Regions from separate parts of the Oceanobacillus sp. FSL K6-3682 genome, predicted to be linked through region 3. Evidence: predicted binding sites of a transcription regulator. Region 3 holds the regulator's gene; each other region holds the start of a gene.
What was found. Region 3 encodes Rex, which represses fermentation and respiration genes when NADH is low (regulators of the CRP and FNR family bind a similar motif). Its sites were predicted from a motif close to TTGTGAAATATTTCACAA; they were not measured.

Region 1 (5,248 bases), 940 kb from region 3:
ATAATCCAGGGGGATTTCTTCCTGAAAGGAGCCCTTAATTCTTTTATATGTCTGATAGTCCTTCAGTAAATGATCGAATCCGGGTTCATCAATAAATATACGTTTGTAGCCGGACTGGGAGCCGGACATAAGAGCGGTATGCAAAGCAACATATGCAAGGCTCTCCTGCTTCAATTGTTTATAGCAGATTGCTGTTAAAGTAGAAGCCTCAATCATTAAATCGATCTGATCTATTTTTGCAGCATATTCATGTACCTGCAAGCCAATTTTCAATGCCTCCTGCCATGCTCTCTTTGCCATTAATAGACGGCAATAGACTAATAGCCACAATTCTTGACCAAGTTCTATCTGCAAAGGCTCTGGGCGATCTGTCTTAAATAATTCAGTCTCTGCTGCTTCTATTTTATTTTCTTTTAAATAAGCTAATGCCTTCATCGCCTGGATAGACCGTTGCCAATACCATTCAGGCACTTGGTTTAGCGTATGATCCCATACAGTATGTGCTGCTGCCGATTGCCCTTGCACCATGAATATTTTTCCTTTCAGAATGGATAGCGGCACATATAACCCGCGATCATTAAAGCGATGAGCATAATGAAGGCCATCTTTAATTTCCAGCAGGGCCTCTTCTAGTTGACCCGCTTCGTAAAGTATTTCCGCAAACAAACCATAGCTGTACCCCATGACATGGTGTTCCTTAAAATCAGTCTGCCGAAAAATCTCTAAAAAAGCCCGTATATCACTGATACTGGAATAATTCCCCTTCGTTCCAAGCGGAGTACGCGTAAGTTTAGCATGATATAGATTGTAATGCACGGGAGCATGGTACCATTTGCCATTGGTCAGTCCCCGATTTACTTGTTTTGTAATTAATTCAATAAATGTGTCTAAGTTCCCTAAAGCCAGATGAACGTATGCCTTTAGCGAAATAAGAATACTCACAAGCTCAGCATGCTCGTCCTTGTCTTTCCATCCATCCTGTTCATGACGGTTATCTAATTCTTTAGTGACCACATCTACCTTTTCCATATCCTGAATAGTCATCAGTGAAATAGCATATATCAGCAGTGTTTCTACATGGACAGTGCACGCTGCTGCACGCAGGCTATCCACCCATTGAATCAGCAACCTGATTTGACCACTATAAAAAATATCCAGTAATTGTTCATTAATCCATTGGTCAGCTAATGTATATAGCTGCTGCTCAAGCACTAGATCAATAGCCGTATTGAACTCTCCTCTGTCATATAATAAACCTCCGGCTTTTTTGACGAGAGCCTCCAGCTCCTCGCCAGTGTACCTGTTATTCCGCTCTTGTTCCAGCACTTCCGCCAACAGCTGATGATAACGGAAGGTCTGTTTCTTCGGTGACAAACGAATGGTGAAGATACCTTGATCAACTAACTCAGCTAATTGTTCGTAGCTATTTGAACTTTCTGTCAAATCATTGCATAATTCAGGATCTAACACTTTCAACAGCGATGTTTGTAACAAAAACTGCTGGGTACTTTCAGGCAAAGTAGAAAATATCTCCTGCATCATATACTCCGTCACAAAAGACGTGGAATTATCAAGAGAACCTGCACTTCTTTCCTCTGATATCCCGCCTAATTGAACTCCGGCTGCCCAACCGCCTGTTTCACTCAAAATTTTCCGACAAAAATCTGTTTTGTCCATTATTATATGCTTTTTCTGATAGAAAGCTTCTACTTCCTGATAAGTGAAAGACAGTTCTTCGGTACCAATTTCTGTCACACAATTTTTCACGCGCCACGAAGCAACAGGGAGCGGTAATTTCGTTCTGCTAGCCATATATATATGAACATGCTCCGGTAAATAATTAATAAGACGCGAAATCATCTCATGAATGATATCAAGCTCAATGTGATGATAGTCATCCAACACAATATGCAAAGAGGATTCTATTATCATTAATTCATTCAGGAGCGAATCAACAATCAGTTCAAAAGGAGGCATATACTGCAAATCAAATAGATGCTCCAGTCTTTCATCGATTGGCTGCCTTGTTGCCTGAGCGATAGCTTTCAAAACATATTGCCAGAAGCGGCTCGGATCATTATCCATTATATCAATGGATAACCAGGCTGCAGGCTCGTCTAATTGATGAACCCACTGGCTTAATATTGTTGTTTTTCCGTAACCAGCTGCAGCTTGCACAATAGTAACTCTTGGATGAGGGTTTCTCTTCAGTAATGCATATAAGCGATCCCTGTTAATAATCGCTTCAGGAACTTTAGGAACAATTGTTTTAGAGTATAACCAAACAGCCTGCATACTTGTTCATCTCCTCATCATTCAATTTATGTAGGCAATACGACTTGCATCCTATTATACATGTTTTTCTTTTTAACGGTTACTTATATAAATTTAATAGGCTTTAAGGATGAATTTTTTGTTTTCCAATTTCGACAATTAAATGGGTGTGAGAAATAAGAATATCTCTTTAAAGAATATTTCCGGGGAAATAATGTCGATAAATGTAACATTAAATGATTTCCTGAAGATAATCATCCATAATTTCCAATCTCAGAATAATATTTCTTTGTCAAACAGCTCTAATCATGCTATATATCAAGCTTAAAGTAAGTTTGTGAAGTATTTCACAAATATGTAACAGTTTTTATAGTTAAATAATGCTATGCTATAGCCAAGATAATTAAAGGGGTGATTATATATGATTCTAAATGAATGGAAAGAATTTAATACGGATGCCGAATCGTATTCACAGGAAATTTTCGAACAACAAATCGGCGATGTTTTCGAGGCCATGTATATGGAAAAAGGTCACGACATACCAAATTATATCTGGACGAAGCATTATACCGTTATTATCAAGCCCAATACATGTGTCATAAACGATATATCTTTCTTTAAAGTCCCCCGCCACCCGTCAACATTGTAGAAATTTATTTTGGAATATCATGCTCAATACTTCACAAATTTATAATAAGGAGAGGTTACAATGATTACAAAAGAGAAGAAAAAACAAGCAATAACCGTTGAGGAAAGTATTAATAAACTGGTTAAAAATGCCCAGAAGGCATTAACAGAACTGCGAAAGCTAAACCAAAAGCAGATCGACCAAATTGTTAAAGAAATGGCGCTTGCAGGATTGGATCAGCATATGGAGCTCGCTAAATTAGCTGTTGAGGAAACTGGCCGCGGTGTGTATGAGGATAAAATCATCAAAAACATCTTTGCCACCGAATATGTCTATCATAATATCAAGTATGATAAAACGATTGGTATCATCAGCGAGAACGAGCAGGAAGGTATGGTGGAAATCGCCGAACCAATTGGTGTGATTGCCGGCGTAACACCTGTAACGAACCCGACTTCTACCACATTATTCAAGTCAATTATATCTATTAAAACGGGAAATCCTATTATCTTTGCCTTCCATCCTTCTGCACAAAAATGCAGTTCTGAGGCTGCAAGAATTGTACATGAAGCTGCTGTAAAAGCCGGGGCACCAAGAAATTGCATCCAGTGGATTGAGAAGCCGTCTATTGAAGCAACACAGGCACTCATGAAGCATGATGGTGTAGCAACAATCCTGGCAACAGGCGGCTCTGGTATGGTGAAGTCAGCATACAGCTCGGGGAAACCGGCGTTAGGAGTGGGAGCTGGCAATGTTCCCTGCTATATCGAAAAATCAGTGAACGTGAAGCGGGCAGTAAATGATGTGATTCTATCTAAATCATTTGATAATGGCATGATTTGTGCCTCTGAGCAAGCCATTATCATCGATCGAGAAATCTATGATCAAGTAAAACAGGAAATGATAGATAACAATGTATATTTCCTAAAACCGGAGGAAAAGGCAAAAGTAGAAAAGCTGGTCATCAATGAGAATACCTGTGCAGTGAATCCTGCCATTGTTGGCATGAAAGCTGTGAAAATTGCCGAAATGGCTGATGTTCAAGTTCCTCAGGATACAAAAATTCTTGTCGCTGAATTAACTGGTGTGGGAGCCAATCATCCACTTTCCCGCGAGAAATTAAGCCCTGTTCTGGCAGCTTACAAAGTAAACAGTACCGAAGAAGGTCTCAAGCGCGCTGAGGAAATGCTGGAATTTGGAGGATTGGGACATTCAGCCGTACTTCATTCAGATAATCAATCTATACAGGAGGCATTCGGCAAAAGAATGAAGGCAGGACGAATAATCTTGAATGCCCCATCCTCTCATGGAGCAATTGGAGATATCTATAATGCTTACCTGCCTTCATTGACGCTTGGATGCGGATCATATGGCGGCAACTCCGTCTCCACAAATGTAGGAGCAATGAATTTAATAAACGTTAAAAAAATGGCGAGAAGGAATGTGAATATGCAGTGGTTCAAGGTACCGCCTAAAATATATTTTGAAAAAAATGCTGTTCAATACCTGGCGAAGATGCCGAATATATCAAAAGCCTTTATCGTAACCGATCCAATGATGGTTGAATTAGGTTATGTAGACAAAGTACTCTATTATTTACGCAGACGCCCGGATTATGTACATTGTGAAATCTTCTCAGATGTAGAAGCAGACCCATCAAAGGACACCGTGATGCGCGGGGCAGCAGCAATAGATGCCTTCCAGCCGGATGTTATTATTGCACTCGGCGGCGGTTCAGCAATGGATGCTGCTAAAGGTATGTGGCTGTTTCATGAACATCCGGATACAGAATTTAATGGCTTAAAGCAAAAATTTATGGATATTCGTAAAAGGGTCTATAAATATCCGAAGCTGGGTCAGCAGGCACAATTTGTCGCTATTCCTACCACTTCCGGAACAGGATCTGAAGTGACTTCTTTCTCAGTTATTACCGATAAAGAAACCAATACAAAGTATCCATTAGCAGATTATGAATTAACGCCAGATGTAGCGATTATTGACCCGCAGTTTGTTATGACCGTACCAAAAGCCGTTACAGCAGATACAGGGATGGATGTGCTGACACATGCAATCGAGGCTTACGTTTCTAACATGGCAAATGATTATACCGACGGACTTGCCATCAAAGCAATTCAGCTTGTATTTGAATATCTGCCGCAAGCGTATCGTGATGGCAGTAATGCTTTAGCAAGAGAAAAAATGCATAATGCCTCTACCATTGCCGGCATGGCATTTGCCAACGCATTTTTAGGTATTAACCACAGTCTGGCACATAAATTGGGAGCAGCATTCCATATTGCACATGGTCGCGCCAATGCTATTCTTTTACCGCATGTTATTCGATAT
Region 2 (5,248 bases), 2.3 Mb from region 3:
TGTTATCTGTATTGTTCTCTTTCAAATTCAGAATAAAATTCACCAGTTTCAGCATTAAATAAGACATATTTCATGCTTTTTAATGCTTTGTCCCATCCAACTACTTTAATCACCACTGTCCCATTTTTAGGATCATTTGTAACTCCGAAGTTATATCCTTTTGCAAATAGGTCGCCTGGATATAAGTCTGTTAATTTTTTTGCTTTTTCTAAGAGTTCAGGGCTGTCGTGTTTGATTTTTGATAAGTCATCAATAAAATGATTTTCTGGATGAATGATGCCTTCATCAGGTAATTCTACGTGTTCATTAATTTTTGCGTCATGTATGTTTACCAAATAAAGGCGGCTTGTATTAGGTACTCCAAAAGTTATGTTCCAATATCTCCGTTTTCCATCAGCTCCGGTTGGTTCTTTATCATATCATTATCAACACTGGTCCCTTCAATTAATTTAGCTTTTTCATCCCATTTTATAGCATCTGAATAAGCTAAATCGATCGCTTGTTTTATCGTTATGGAAGGAGGTAATTCTTTTGAAGAACTCGTTTGACTACTACAACTACTAAGAATTAAACAAAGACTAATAAATAAAAATAGGCGGATTTTTTTCATGAACTAACCTCCATGTATGTTAAAATAACTTAACAAGTATTGTATTTAAAGGAAATTTCAGAGAACATTTGAACAATAAAAAGAATATTTATTAAGTTAAAAAGGAAGGTAGTTCTATGGATAAAAAAGTATATGAAGAATTCGCTGAATCGCTCGTGAATGCCTATAAAACTCCGGGAGCAATCGTTGCATTGAACAATCAAATTTACGAAAAAGGGTTCGGGTACCGGGATAAGGAAAATGAATTACCTGTAACGGCTGACACGATTTTTGGAATTGGAAGTATCACAAAATCAATGGCTAGTATCGCAATTCTCCAGCTGCAAGAAAAGGGAAATCTATCCGTCGATGATTATATTAAGGCATATATACCTGAGATTACATTTAAAGGAAGTGATGAAATAACGCTTCATCACTTGATGACTCATACGTCCGGCATTCCGCCATTAAACACACTTTTTTACGCAAATAAGCGGTCAATGGAAAGAGATGGCTCATTCGATGTGCAGATCAAATTGGGCTTACCTCTTGAACGGGAGCAGGACAGTATTGATACGTATGACGAATTTATAGGTTATTTAAATAGCCTGTCATTTGACCTGCTTGACGAGCCCGGAAAATCATTCAGCTATTCAAACGACGGCTATGCCTTGCTTAGTATCATTATTGAACGTGTTAGCGGGCTGCCATATGAACATTATATAGAGAAAAATATCTTTACTCCTCTCGGGATGAAAAGCAGCTTTTTGAATCCGAATCAATTGGACGAGCAGGCAGCACGTCAGTATGATATTGACCCGACAGCTGAGACACCGGCTATTAAATACTCACCTGAATGGTGGGATGCCCCAGTAATGTGGGCAGCCGGTTATGTTAAATCAACTGCGAATGATATGCTTCGTTATAGTGATGTCTTTTTAAACAAAGGCAATGGTATTTTAACGGAAGAAAGTCTTACTGCAATGACCGCTCAATATATTGAAATAGAGCCTGGCCGGTATTATGGTTATGGAGTTATGATTACACCTGACTTTTTTGGTACAACGCTTATTGAACATGGTGGAGGGATTAAAGGCGTGACGGCACATTTCGCAGTGCTGTCTGAGAAAAATATTGCCGCTATCTGTCTGACGAATATTGCAGGTGCCCCTGCGGAATCTCTTCTGAGAGGAGCTCTGCAAAGCGAAATGGATATAGCACCAGATAAAAAAGCTGCTAAATATGATGATTATACACTTAGCGAAGCAGATTGCAAGGCTATTACTGGAGTCTACAAATCTAATGAGGGACAAACAATTAAGGTTTATGAAAAAGATAAAGCAATTTTTGTAGAGATCCAGGGAGCTCAAATACCAACGCAAGCCGTCAGCAGCAGAGCGGTGACAATTACCATGCAGGGCACTGATTTCCTGTTGCAGTTTAAAGACGGATGCCTTCACTTTGGATTTAGACAACTTCTAAAAAGTGAATAGTTTTACAAATATATAAAGCTAAAAGATACAGAATGAACATTAATTTGGCAGGGTTGCCTGGAGGTTAAGGCGACCCAGCTTTGTCATAATAAATGATGGCATATATTTCAGCGATTTAATTTTTTCCTAAAGCACGCCCTTTCAATTAAACAACTTTTCATCAAGTCACTCAAAACCAGACACAAACTGTTCAAAAAATCAATGCAATTCAAAAAAAGAATATGCTACACTAACTGTAGAGGGATTTACTTCTTAACTAAATATAGGCTAAAAAAGCAAAAAATTTTAATTACAATTGTGAAACAATTCACAATTTATTTTTTGGGATATCATGTGAATTACTTCACAAAAATTGGAGGATTATGCCATGAAGAGAAAGCTCGTAATGATTGGAAATGGGATGGCTGGAGTCAGGTGTATCGAGGAAATTTTAGAAAGAAATAAAGAGACTTTTGAAATCACTATTATCGGAGATGAACCTTATCCGAACTACAATCGGATTATGCTTTCACATGTTTTACAAGGAAAAACAGAGGTCTCTGAAATTAATATGAATGATTGGGAATGGTATCAGGAAAATGAAATTACACTGTTTACCGGTGAAAAAGTAACGGAAATAAAAACGGAAGATAAAAAAATGAAGACAGATAAAGATAGAGTTATTCCTTATGATGAGTTAATTATTGCAACTGGATCCAGCGCATTTATTTTACCTGTACCTGGAAGCGAGCTGGAAGGTGTTATCGGCTTTAGAAACATTCAGGATACAGAATTTATGATTGACACGTCAAAGCGCTATAAAAAAGCAGCTGTGATTGGCGGCGGACTCCTTGGATTGGAAGCAGCCAGAGGATTAATGGATCGGGGTATGCAGGTTCAGGTTGTACACCTGATGCCAAGACTGATGGAGCAGCAATTAGATAACCCTGCAGCTAAAATGCTTAAGAAGGATTTAGAAGCACAGGGAATGGAATTTTTAATGGAAAAGCAGACAGCTGAAATTTATGGAGGGGAACGGGTGGAAGGAATCACATTTTCAGATGGTTCTTCTATCGAATGTGACCTTGTAGTGATGGCAGTTGGGATCCGGCCTAATGTTGTTTTGGCAAAACAGGCCGGGCTGAATGTCAATCGGGGTGTCGTCGTGAATGATCAGATGCAGACTTCAGTTCCTTCTATTTATGCAATAGGGGAGTGTGCTGAGCATAACGGTATCACCTATGGACTGGTCGCACCACTTTATGAGCAGGGGGTTGAGCTGGCGAAGTATTTAACGGGAGAGAATACAGCCGGGTATCACGGCAGTATTTTATCTACACAACTAAAAGTTGCGGGCTGTGATTTATTCTCAGGTGGAAAAATTGAAGAAGATGAAAATACAGATGCAATTATCGTTCAGGATCAGTTTTCGGGTGTGTATAAGAAGGTTCTTGTTTCAGATAACAAAGTAGTCGGTGTCGTGCTTTATGGTGATGCTTCAGACGGAACCCGGCTGTTCAGCATGCTGAAGAAAGAAACAGATATCAGTGATTTTACAAGTGCTGCAGTCCTGCAAAAAGCTAGTGAAGATGCAGCAGAAGAGATGATAGCTGAGATGAGCCCGGATGAAACAGTCTGCGGCTGTAATGGTGTCACAAAAGGAACGATTGTTCAGGCTATCCTGGAACAGAATTTAAAATCATTTGAGGAAGTAAAAACCTGTACCAAGGCTGGCGCTTCCTGCGGGAAATGTAAGGGTGTTGTGGAAGGTATCCTCTCACATACGCTGGGAGACAGCTTTGATCCGGCTGCGGTAAAAACTGGAATGTGTGGATGTACAATGCTGACGCGGGATGAAGTCGTTACAGAAATCAAAGAGAAAGGTCTGCAATCTCCAAAAGAAGTCCGTAATGTACTTGGATTTGCAAATGAAGAAGGGTGTCATGTCTGCCGTCCTGCGCTCAATTATTATATGAGAATGATTAGACCGGGAGAATATGAAGATGACAAAGCTTCCCGTTTAGTAAATGAGCGGATGAACGGTAATATCCAAAATAACGGTACATTCTCTGTTGTTCCACGAATGTACGGCGGAACAACAACTGGCGATGACTTAATCCGGCTGGGGGAAGTTGCGAATAAATATAATGTACCTTTAGTAAAAATCACCGGTGCAAGCAGAGTTGGATTATACGGAGTGAAAAAAGAAGATGTACCACAAGTATGGGAAGACCTTGGCATGCGATCAGGATATGCTTATTCCAAATCATTGCGAAATGTAAAATCCTGTGTCGGCGCTCAGTTTTGCCGTTTCGGAACGCAGGATTCTCTGGGATTGGGAATTCGTTTAGAGAAAGAGCTGGAGATGGTAGACACTCCTCATAAAATGAAAATAGGTGTGTCAGGCTGTCCACGTAACTGTGCAGAAGCATTAACCAAAGATTTTGGCGTTGTCTGTGTCGAAAACGGATTTCAGCTTTACTTTGGAGGAAATGGCGGAACAGAGGTCCGCGAATGTGACTCCTTTACAACCGTAAAGACAGAAGAAGAAGTAATCACCATGGCGACGGCTTTTATGCAGTATTATCGGGAAACTGGTATTTATAATGAAAGAACTGCTCCTTGGGTCGATCGGATAGGAGCGGAAAATATTAAACTTGTTCTTTTAAATGAAAAACAAAATGCTGCACTGATAGAAAGATTCCATCATGCAAAAGGTACGTATGAAGAAGCTTGGAGCAGCACACTTAAAAATAGAAAAGAAAAAGAGCTGTATGAAATTGTGAAAAAATGAACAATGAGTTGTAGAGAGTATAGTACTTTTGACAAAGGGAGGTTCTTATTATGGAAGCCAGTAAAGAGAAGATAAAAATCATCAAATTGGAGGATTTGCCAAAACAAATTGGAAAGGAAATCCATGTGAACGGAGAGGCTATAGCTCTTTTTCATCTGACTAATGGAGAGGTTCAGGCAATCGGAAGCAGATGTCCGCATGCCGGCGGCCCTTTAGCCGAAGGAATTGTCTCTGGAGGATTTGTCTTTTGTCCACTGCATAACCGAAAAATTTCATTGCTCACTGGAAAAGTGCAAGCACCGGATGACGGCTGCGTAACTGTCTATGAGACAGAGATTATTGACGGTTATGTACACATGACGGTGTAGCTTATGGAAAAGCCAAAAGGATTTG
Region 3 (5,248 bases):
AAATTGATTCAGGGTTTCATTAAAGTACATGTTCAAAAAGTTCGATGAAAATGACCGAGAAGTTCAAGGCAGCGCAGCTTTGAGTAGCACAGCGTATGCTTTTAATACGTGAGCACCGGAAAAGCAAGCTAACGAAGAAATTCGATGTGTCATTTTTATTGGACTTTTTGAATTTCCTTTTAAAGATTCATCGTATATTTGTTTAGCCTACAATAGCTAAAATATCATTTTCACGAAGAATTAAGTATTCAGTACCTTCATATTTTACTTCAGTACCAGCAAATTTAGAGAAAATAATGCGGTCTCCTTCAGAAACTTCTAAAGCAACTTTTTCTCCATTTTCCACACGTCCAGATCCTACTGCAACTACTTCACCTTCTTGCGGTTTTTCCTTTGCAGAGTCTGGAAGTACGATTCCGCTTGCAGTTGTTTCTTCTTGTTCAACAAGTTTGATAACAACACGATCTCCTAATGGTTTAATCATGTAGAATTGCCTCCTTAATTCCAAATCATTTTATTTTTATTAGCACTCTTGTCGAGCGAGTGCTAACTCCAATTAATATAATAATTAATTCTTGTAAAAAATGCAAGCATCATGATGTTGAATTTTTAGAAAAACTTATATTCATTTTTGAGAATACGTTGTTTTCTTTATACTTCATACTTTAAAACTTTTACTATGATAAAATACTTTTTTAGGCAGTGATTACTCATCTCATCGTAAAACATTGGGAGTAATTTTGTAATACAAATATGCAAAATTGATTTTTTTCATCGTTTGATGCATGATTTCATGTACTTCTGATTATAATTTTCAGTGACAGTTGTGTTAGAATATACGTTATGATGAACTTGCACGTCTTTAGATCAGTGGTATCATTTCCCGTCCAGCAAAATCACTTATGATGTTTTCTGCTTTACGGGACAAGATGGGCAGTTCCTTTTCCCAATGCTTTTTTACAGCTGTTTTTAATTTTAGATTAAAGGAGCGTTTTTATGACTCGAAGATATATATATGTCATGCTTACATATATCATTATGCAAATTTCTGTTTATCTTGCAGTACCATTACTGGTATTGGTATTCCATGCAGACCCGGTGCTTGCTAATATTTATTGGGCTGTTTTTAGTTTTGCTGCCGGCCTTGTGATTGTTCTATGGCTGTTAAGACCAGATATGCAGGTTCGGGCTCATCCCGACGCTGCTGGCGCTGGTGCTATCATTGTCTGGTCTGTTCTAGGAATTATTATGGCGCTTCTTGCTCAAGGACTGGCTGCTACGATTGAATTAGAGGTATTTGGAATAGATCCTGGTTCAGAGAATACACAGGTTCTTATGGATCTTGCTCGTATTGCACCTATATTCATTATTCTTCCAGCAATTTTTGCGCCTATATTGGAAGAAATTATTTTCCGGAAAATCATTTTTGGATCTTTGTATAAAAAAATGAATTTTTTCTTTGCAGCCTTTATTTCATCTCTTATCTTTGCCGTGATTCATTTAGACTTTCTGCATATACTAGTGTATACAGCAATGGGATTTGTTTTTGCATTCCTTTATGTACAGACAAAGCGTATTATTGTACCAATCATCGTGCATGCAGGAATGAATACTCTTGTAGTAGTGGCTCAACTTACATTAGATCCGGAAAAAATTCAACAACAGCTTGAACAAACAATTTTATTCTTTGGAGGGTAACATGCATCGACCTTATTTAGTTAAAGCAATTGTTTATGTTTTATTCGGTGCTTTATTTGTTTATTTAGGTATCCTAAGCAAAGGGGCAACCGTCTGGGATACTATTACACTTATATTGGCCGCATTTGCAGCATTAAATTTTTATGCCGGATTTCGGATGCTGCGATTTTATTTTAAAATAAAGAATAAAAAATAAAAAACTAGCTCTTAAACAGTCTCTTTCATTTCAGAAGACCTTTAAGGGGCTAGTTTTTTTATGGATAAACAACGTCCAGACTATCCTATTCCTTTTCTAAGGAATAATGCTTGAGAAAATATACAAGCGATTGTAATTCTACTGTTAAATCGATATGATGCACACGAATATGATTTGGAACAGTAATACGTGCCGGCGTGAAGTTCAGGATTCCTTTAATACCTAGATCAACAAGTCTCTTTGCAGTTGCATCTGCTTCTTCAGCCGGGATAGTTAAAATGGCGACCTCAATTCCCTTTATTTTCTCTTCTAATTCATCCACATGATAAACCGGAACTCCGCCAACTTCTGTCCCTACTTTTGATTTATCTGCATCAAATGCCATTGTGATCCGAATATTATTATTTTTTAAAAAGTTATAATGTAAAAATGCAGTACCCAGATTTCCGACACCGATTAAAGCAACGTTGGTTATCTCATGCTGGTCCAGTGTACTTTTAAAAAAACCTAATAAATACTCAACATTATATCCATATCCCTTTTTCCCAAGAGCCCCAAAGTAGGAAAAATCCCTGCGGATTGTTGCAGAATCTACTTTAACAGCATCACTTAACTCTTTAGAAGATACGCGCATCTTCCCCTGCTGATATAAATTATTGAGAAATCGATAGTATAAAGGCAAACGCTTTGCTGTTGCCTGTGGAATTTTATTTTGTTCCATTGAAACGGCCTCTCTTCGGTTACTAAGTATAGAAAACATATATTTTACCATAATCAAATATTTGTAAATATAAGTTTTCTTTGTAGTGCGTGTTCAAAAAGTTCGATAAATAGGATCAAGAAGTTCAAGGCGACTAGCTTTTTCCGAACGGACTTTCACAGGATGTGATGACTTCTGTGTTGTCCGCAAATGTTTTCGGTGGGACGAGTAATCGCAGTCCCAGTCCCAACGGAAAAAGCTAGTCAACGCACTTCTCACGTGTTGCGATGGCTTCTGCATTACCCACACGACGTGGGCGTTCTTAGTAGAAGATCCTCTTATCGCTGCGTCATCTTTATTGGACTTTTTGAACATCCTCTTATATTTCAAAAAATAAATAATGCGCTAGCGCATTCTATACTATTAATATTAACAGAAATAGAGCCGAGTTGGCGAACTTTATTATAATTTTATTGTAGCTTCCATTTGGATACGTTACACTTATAGATGGAACCCTATTCCCTTTTACAGGATTGTTCAAAAAGAAAGGATAGTAACTGCATGTATCCTTTCATTATTTTATTTACTTTTTGAACAGCTTTTTTGTGAGTTAGAAAGGATGGCAATGATGATTTTAATGCAATTAAATGGAATCTCTAAATCCTTTGGAGCAGAAGAGATTCTTTCTAATATAAAAATTGAGATTAAAAATAATGAGCGTATTGCAATAGTCGGCCGAAACGGAGCCGGAAAATCGACCCTGCTAAAAATCATGGCGGGCGAAACCTCTTATGATGAAGGAGAGATTTTCAAACCAAAAGATTTAACATTCGGTTACCTCTCGCAGCATATGACTTTAGAGTCTGGAAAAACAATTTGGAAGGAAATGCTGGATGTATTTACTCCGCTTTTGGCAATGGAGAAAAAATTACGTGAACTGGAATCACAGATGGCAGATCCTTCTGCAATCGATCAATCAGCATACCAACAGCTGCTTGAAAGATATGACAAGCTTCAAAATGATTATCAATTGAGCAGCGGATATGTTTATCAAGCAGAAATCAAGTCCGTATTAAATGGACTATCCTTTGGAGATTATGATTATGACACATTGATTACGGATTTAAGCGGTGGACAGAAAACAAGACTAGCACTTGGGAAGCTTCTCCTGCAAAAGCCGCAGCTTCTTATTCTGGATGAACCGACAAACCATTTGGATATTGACACACTCACATGGTTAGAAGGCTATTTAGTAAATTATCCGGGTGCCATCGTTATTGTATCGCATGACCGTTATTTCTTAGATAAAACCGTATCTATTGTTTATGAAATTTCCAGACACCATTCCAAAAAGTTCCATGGGACCTATAGTAATTATTTGACTCAGAAAGCCCTGGATTATGAACAGGAGAAGAAAGAATTCGAGAAGCAGCAGACAGAGATCAAGCGCATGGAGGATTTTATCCAGCGTAATCTGGCACGCGCTTCAACAACCAAGCGTGCACAAAGCAGACGAAAAAAACTTGAAAAGATAGAGCGCCTCGACCGCCCTTCAGGTGATGAATCCTCTGCATCTATTTCCTTCCAGATTAACCGTTTAAGTGGAAATGATGTACTAAAAATAAAGGATTTAGCTTTTCAATATCCAGATACAGACCAGCCGATTTTTCAAAAAATTTCACTTCATGCCAACCGCGGCGACCGAATTGCATTGGTCGGTCCAAATGGTGTCGGCAAAACAACGTTATTAAAAAATATTGTAGGTAAGCATCAGCCTAATCATGGCGAGATACAATTAGGTACAAACGTTCAAGTAGGCTACTATGATCAGGAACAGGCAAATTTAAATTCTAATAAAACGGTTCTTCAGGAGCTTTGGGATGATTATCCCTTAATTAATGAAAAGGATATTCGTACTATCCTGGGAAATTTTCTGTTCTCTGGTGAGGATGTATTAAAGCCTGTATCAGCCCTGAGCGGCGGTGAAAAATCAAGACTGGCTCTGGCAAAATTAAAAATGCAAAAGGCAAATTTACTGATACTTGATGAGCCGACAAACCATTTAGATATTGATAGTAAAGAAGTATTGGAAAGTGCTTTAATTGATTTTCCTGGAACAATTGTATTTGTTTCTCATGACCGCTATTTTATTAACCGAATCGCTGATCAAGTTGCAGAAATGCAGGCTGGCAATGTAAAAATATATCTTGGCGACTATGATTATTATTTAGAAAAAAAGGCAGAAGAAGAAGAACGGCGTTTGTTAAAATTACAAGAACAGCAGACGGATCAGGAAGAGCCTGCTTCCACTGCAAAAAAGCTCAGCTTTCAGGAAGATAAACAACGCCAACGCGAGGAACGAAAACGAAAACGACGAATTGAAGAACTCGAAACATTGATTGAAGAAAAGGAAGCAGAAATTGCTGCGATTGAACTGGAAATGACTAATCCAGATGTATTTGATGATCATAAAAAGACGATGGAATTAACAGATAAATTATCAGCTTTAAAAGAAGAGCTGGATGTCTTTATGAATGAATGGGCAGTATTAGAAGAGAATTAAGCAATTGATATAATTTTCAGATTGTTGTATACTGAGAGCAGGCATAATGATGGCCTGCTTTTTTTATATACTGTACAGGTTTAAAGCAGTA
Region 4 (5,248 bases), 160 kb from region 3:
ACAAAGCAACATCGTCCATATCATGAGTAACCAGCAAGGTTGTCAATCCGCGTTCTTTATGCCAGGCATGAAGAAGATCCATCACTTCTTTTTTCCCTTTTGGATCAAGCCCTGCACCAGGCTCATCTAAAACAAGAATATCCGGGCTCATCGCCAATATCCCGGCCATTGCCACATACCTTTTTTGGCCGCCGGATAGAGAAAATGGTGACTTAGATAATAGAGAGGCATCTAAACCAACACGCTTGATAACCTCCAGAGCAATCTGCTTTGCTTCTGCTTCCGGTACACCAAAATTCATCGGGCCGAACATAATATCCTTTTCAACGGTTTCAGCAAATAATTGCGATTCCGGGAATTGAAAAACCATTCCCACCTTTTGACGTGCTTCCTTCACTGATTGCTTCGCGTTTTCTGATGTAATCATTATTTCCCCGATCGATACTCGCCCTTTTACCGGAACAAGCAATCCATTCATCAGTTTCAGCAAGCTCGATTTTCCGGATCCGGTTTTGCCGGCTACTGCCGTAAAAGATCCTGACTTTACTGTTGTACTGATTGATTTTAATATCTCCGGACTTCTAATCGGTCCCGCCTGATAATCTACCGTTACTTGATGAAGATTTATCTGCATAGCCACCACACCATTTCATCTTCTGTCATATAGGCATCAGGTATGGTGCTCCCCTGTTCTTTTAACTTTCTTCTTAATGCCTCGGTGAATGGAACATCTAACCGCTCTTCCCTTTGAAAAATCTTGGCAGGCTTGCCTATTTCCATCAATTTTCCTTTTTTTAAAACTAATATTCTATCAGCTGCTGCCGCTTCATTCATATCATGTGTAATCGAAATAATGGTCAGCTGATGCTGCTTCCGTAATTCATCTAAGAGGCTCATGAAATCCTGCCTGCTTTTGGGATCGAGCATAACCATTGCCTCGTCTAATACGATAATTGCTGGATGTAACGCTAAAATCCCGGCAATGGCCACTCGCTGCTTCTGCCCCCCTGATAAGCGGGACGGGTCATAATCAGCATAGCTGGTCATACCAACCATTGCTAACGCTCTATCGACGCGCTGCTTCATTTCGTCATAAGGCATATTCTGATTTTCCAATGCAAATGCCACGTCATCCTTTACAGTAGTTCCAATAAATTGATTTTCCGGATTTTGAAATACCAGTCCTATCTGATTGCGAAGCTCCCATTTCGTTTCCTCCTTCAGCTCCATACCATTAATATAGATTTTTCCAGAGGAGGGCGTATGAAGGCCAACTAGTAAACTGGCTAATGTCGACTTTCCAGAACCATTATGTCCTACAACAGCCAGCCACTCTCCACGCCGGGCCGTAAAGGAAAGGTCTGTAATGGTATGCTCCTGTTTTTGCAAATTATAATGAAAGTTTACATTTTCTACTTTAATACAAGTCATTGACATTTCCCCACCCCTCTTTCCAATATTACAGAATGACGGATATAAGTAAGGTAATAGCCATCGTTCCATTTACAAGCATCATATTTTTCAAAGATAATGGAAAAGTTTCCAGCTTGCTTTGTTTTTGCCGAAATTGTCTGATACTTTTTGTGATTGGAATCAGAACCAGACAGACAAGTAATACATAAACAGGCAGCACCTGAAGCAGCACAGCACTTACAATCGCTGCAAACGAAAGCAAATAGAGCAGATGAAATAACATTAAGGCATTTTTTCTGCCAATATAGTAAGGAAGGGTAAAGCGTTGATTGGCAATATCCTCTTCCAAATCACAGATATTATTGGCCAGCATGATATTTGCAATAGTCAGCATGCATGGAAGGGAAACCAGCAAAATCTCCAGCAGTAAAAGAACATTCATTTCAAAAATAAGCGTGTATCCGCTAAAGCCAAAATGCGCAATCCCTTGATCAGCAGCATTTACATAGATAGCCAGGAAGGTGATACCCAGCCCCATCGTTACACCAGAAAACACTTCACCAAGCGGCATACGGGACAGCGGAATAGGTCCAAATGTATAAAAAATACCGACTGCAAAGCACAGCATACCAATAATCAGCACAAATAAATCAGTACGGAATACGAGCCAAATCCCTAATAAAGAAGCTATCGTCAGCATAGTAATGATCGATGTCACGACAACTTTTTCAGGAATATTCTTCTGTCCGATAATATTAGATTTCCTGCGATAGTCATCACTCAGTGCCTTCTTATAATCCATGTAGTTATTAATTGCTGTTGTTGTTAAATCAAACAGCAGCATGGCGCTAAAAAAGATAGCCGTATTCAGCGGGGCAAACTCATCATAACGATAGATAACAAATAATATTCCAATTAGAAATGGAAACAAACTTGCCAATTTAGTGCGGATTTCTACCAGCTTCAAAAACGTAGGCAGTGTCATCACAGCCAGCTCCCTCTCATCTATTCTACTAATGTAAAGTCCTCATCTGTCAGTTCAAAGTTATCAACTAAACCATCCGTGATATACACAGTTTTATCCTCCATCACAAAGATAGCTTCTGCACCATCGAAATCCTGAATAAATTCTATGCCCTCTTCCAGGCCTTTTGAAAACAATAAGGTAGAAAGCCCATCTCCATCAACAGAATGTTCACTGACAACAGAAACACTGGCAAGGTCACCCTCAAATGGATATCCAGTCTTTGGATTCAACAAATGATGGTATATTTCACCATCCACTTCTAAATAACGCTCATAAATCCCTGAAGTAACGATGGACTGATCTGTTGCAGTTAATCTGCCAACTGTCTCCCCCTTTCCTGAGAATGGATTTTGGACGCCGACTACCCAGGGATCACCTGATGTTTGATTTCCCATCACATAGATGTTCCCTCCTAAATCAATGACGGCTGTTGTAACACCTTCCTCATCTAACAGCTCCATTACTTCATCAGCGATATATCCTTTAGCAATGGCTCCTAAATCTAATCGCATTCCTGACTCCTTCAGCATAACTGTTTGCTCCGTTTCATCCAGTTCTATTTTTTCATAATCAATCAGCGGCAGTATATCATCGATTTCATCCTGTGACGGTTTTCGGGCACCCTCCATGCCAATATTCCAAAGACTGGTTAACGGGCCGACAGCAATATCAAAAGAACCCTCAGCCATTTCACTGTAATCCTTGCCTTGATTAATAACCTCCCACACATCCTCCGACACATGAACAGGTTCTATTCCTGCCTGTTCATTAATTTCAGCAACCTCTGAACCATTTTCATTTGCTGTCATTTGCCGCTCCAGCTCTTCCATTCGATCAAAGACCTTGTCTAATGCCGATTCTTTATCCTCGTCATAAATCTTAATCGTTACAACTGTTCCTAATAAGAATTCTGTTTCGCTATATGGATTTTTGACTAAGGACGAATCATCTTCTGAGGAATCAGCACTTGTGGAACAGCCTGCGGTGAATAGTATCATCAGTATCATCAGGATATAAATTTGTCTTTTCATTCCCATGCCTCCCTTAATTCTTTTAAATTACAATTAATATAATAAATATCGTTTAATATGTGAAAATAATCACATTAATTTCCTTTGTTTTAAATGTGAATTTTTTCACAATTTTATATGTCAATTGTATAATTTATATTGTATCATGTCTATAAAAAATATAAATAAATCTTTTAATATCAACGATTTTGTCATTAATATGACACAGCTTAATATTTTAAAATATATTTTTAATTTGTGAACTATTTATCAAATGTATGGACATTATTTCTTTATATGTTAGAATAAAATTGTTCAGTTGTTCACAAAGTTAACATTATAGATTACAGAGGAGTGAATACAATGGCGGAGAAGAATATTTTTATTATTGGTGCTGGCTACGCTGGTGTGCATGCAGCTAAAAAGCTTGCAAAAAAATACAAACGTGACGATTCTGTTTCTATTACTCTTATAGATCGGCATTCCTACCATACGATGATGACAGAATTACACGAAGTAGCTGCACACCGTGTAGAGCCTTCTGCTATTCAGTTTGATTTACGGAAATTATTCAATCGTACGAAAGTGAAGCTTATCACAGACAATGTCACTAATGTCGATCATGCGGCACAGACTGTTACAACAGAGCATGATGAGTTTGCTTATGACTACCTGATTCTGGGGATGGGCGGTGAAGCAAACGACTTTGGCACACCTGGTGTAAAAGAGCATGGTTTTACCCTTTGGTCCTGGGAGGATGCTGTCCGAATCCGGCAGCATTTAGAAGATGTTGTCAGACGAGCAGCATTAGAACATGATCCTGTAAAGCGCCGTGCAATGCTTACCTTCACAGTATGTGGTTCCGGTTTTACCGGCATTGAAATGATAGGAGAGCTCATCGAGTGGAAGCATCGTTTAGCAAAGGAAAACAAGCTGGATGAAGAAGAAATCGGGCTGTATGTTGTTGAAGCAGCCTCATCTATCCTAAATATGCTGGACCGGAAAAGTGCGGATAAAGCAGAGAAATATTTAAATAAAAAAGGCGTTACATTGCTTAAAAACTCTCCAATTGTGGAGGTAAAAGAAGATGCCGTCGTATTTAAATCAGGTGAAGCACTTTCCACCCATACCCTGATTTGGACAGCCGGAGTCAAAGCAAATTCCGATACAGAAGATTACGGTATCCCGACCGCCAGAGCAGGACGTCTCAAAGTAAACGAATATATGGAAGCAGAAAATTTAGAGAACGTTTATGTTATTGGCGACTTGGCTTATTTTGAAGAAGAGGAAGGTAAACCAACTCCACAGATTGTAGAAGCTGCCGAACAGACAGGTGTCACAGCAGCTAAATCTATTATTGCAGAAATAGATAACGGCCAAAAAGAAGCCTTTGAAGGAAAATATCATGGTACGATGGTTTCCATTGGCGCCAGATATGGCGTAGCGAATTTGATGGGACTCCGCTTAAGCGGCTGGCTGGCAAATCTGATGAAGCACTTGGTTAATCTGTATTATTTTTTCGGAATAAGAAGCGGCTATTATATGTTTCATTATATTATGCATGAATTTTTCCAGACAAAAGATAAACGCAATATTTTCAGAGATACGATTACCAGATATGGCAATGTTTTATGGAGCTTACCATTGCGGTTGTTTGTCGGGGGTTTTTGGCTCGAGGAGGCAGCCTCTAAAATTTGGGGTGAATCGGTCTGGAGCGAAGTCACTTCAGGATCTGCCGGTATCTCAAGGCTATTTCAAGGAATCGGAGAAGACTCCTGGCTGACAGGAAATAGTGTGA

Region 1: the regulator Rex is predicted to act here: its motif matches at 2,943-2,960, upstream of adhE (bifunctional acetaldehyde-CoA/alcohol dehydrogenase).
Region 2: the regulator Rex is predicted to act here: its motif matches at 2,378-2,395, upstream of nirB (nitrite reductase large subunit NirB).
Region 4: the regulator Rex is predicted to act here: its motif matches at 3,565-3,582, upstream of MHH51_RS06705 (FAD:protein FMN transferase).

Annotation. Positions count from the first base shown of each region.
Region 1 is NZ_CP150263.1:201,430-206,677, reverse strand. It holds gene MHH51_RS01080 (LuxR C-terminal-related transcriptional regulator) at 1-2,295, opposite strand, end outside; gene adhE (bifunctional acetaldehyde-CoA/alcohol dehydrogenase) at 2,984-5,248, shown strand, end outside.
Region 2 is NZ_CP150263.1:3,465,787-3,471,034, reverse strand. It holds gene MHH51_RS17200 (hypothetical protein) at 3-335, opposite strand; gene MHH51_RS17195 (hypothetical protein) at 368-610, opposite strand; gene MHH51_RS17190 (serine hydrolase domain-containing protein) at 727-2,082, shown strand; gene nirB (nitrite reductase large subunit NirB) at 2,450-4,855, shown strand; gene nirD (nitrite reductase small subunit NirD) at 4,906-5,223, shown strand; gene cobA (uroporphyrinogen-III C-methyltransferase) at 5,227-5,248, shown strand, end outside.
Region 3 is NZ_CP150263.1:1,137,335-1,142,582, reverse strand. It holds gene groES (co-chaperone GroES) at 203-484, opposite strand; gene MHH51_RS05905 (type II CAAX endopeptidase family protein) at 997-1,698, shown strand; gene MHH51_RS05900 (YdiK family protein) at 1,700-1,894, shown strand; gene MHH51_RS05895 (redox-sensing transcriptional repressor Rex) at 1,980-2,654, opposite strand; gene MHH51_RS05890 (ABC-F family ATP-binding cassette domain-containing protein) at 3,223-5,157, shown strand.
Region 4 is NZ_CP150263.1:1,301,955-1,307,202, reverse strand. It holds gene MHH51_RS06720 (energy-coupling factor transporter ATPase) at 1-634, opposite strand, end outside; gene MHH51_RS06715 (energy-coupling factor transporter ATPase) at 625-1,431, opposite strand; gene menA (1,4-dihydroxy-2-naphthoate polyprenyltransferase) at 1,460-2,398, opposite strand; gene MHH51_RS06705 (FAD:protein FMN transferase) at 2,419-3,471, opposite strand; gene MHH51_RS06700 (FAD-dependent oxidoreductase) at 3,814-5,248, shown strand, end outside.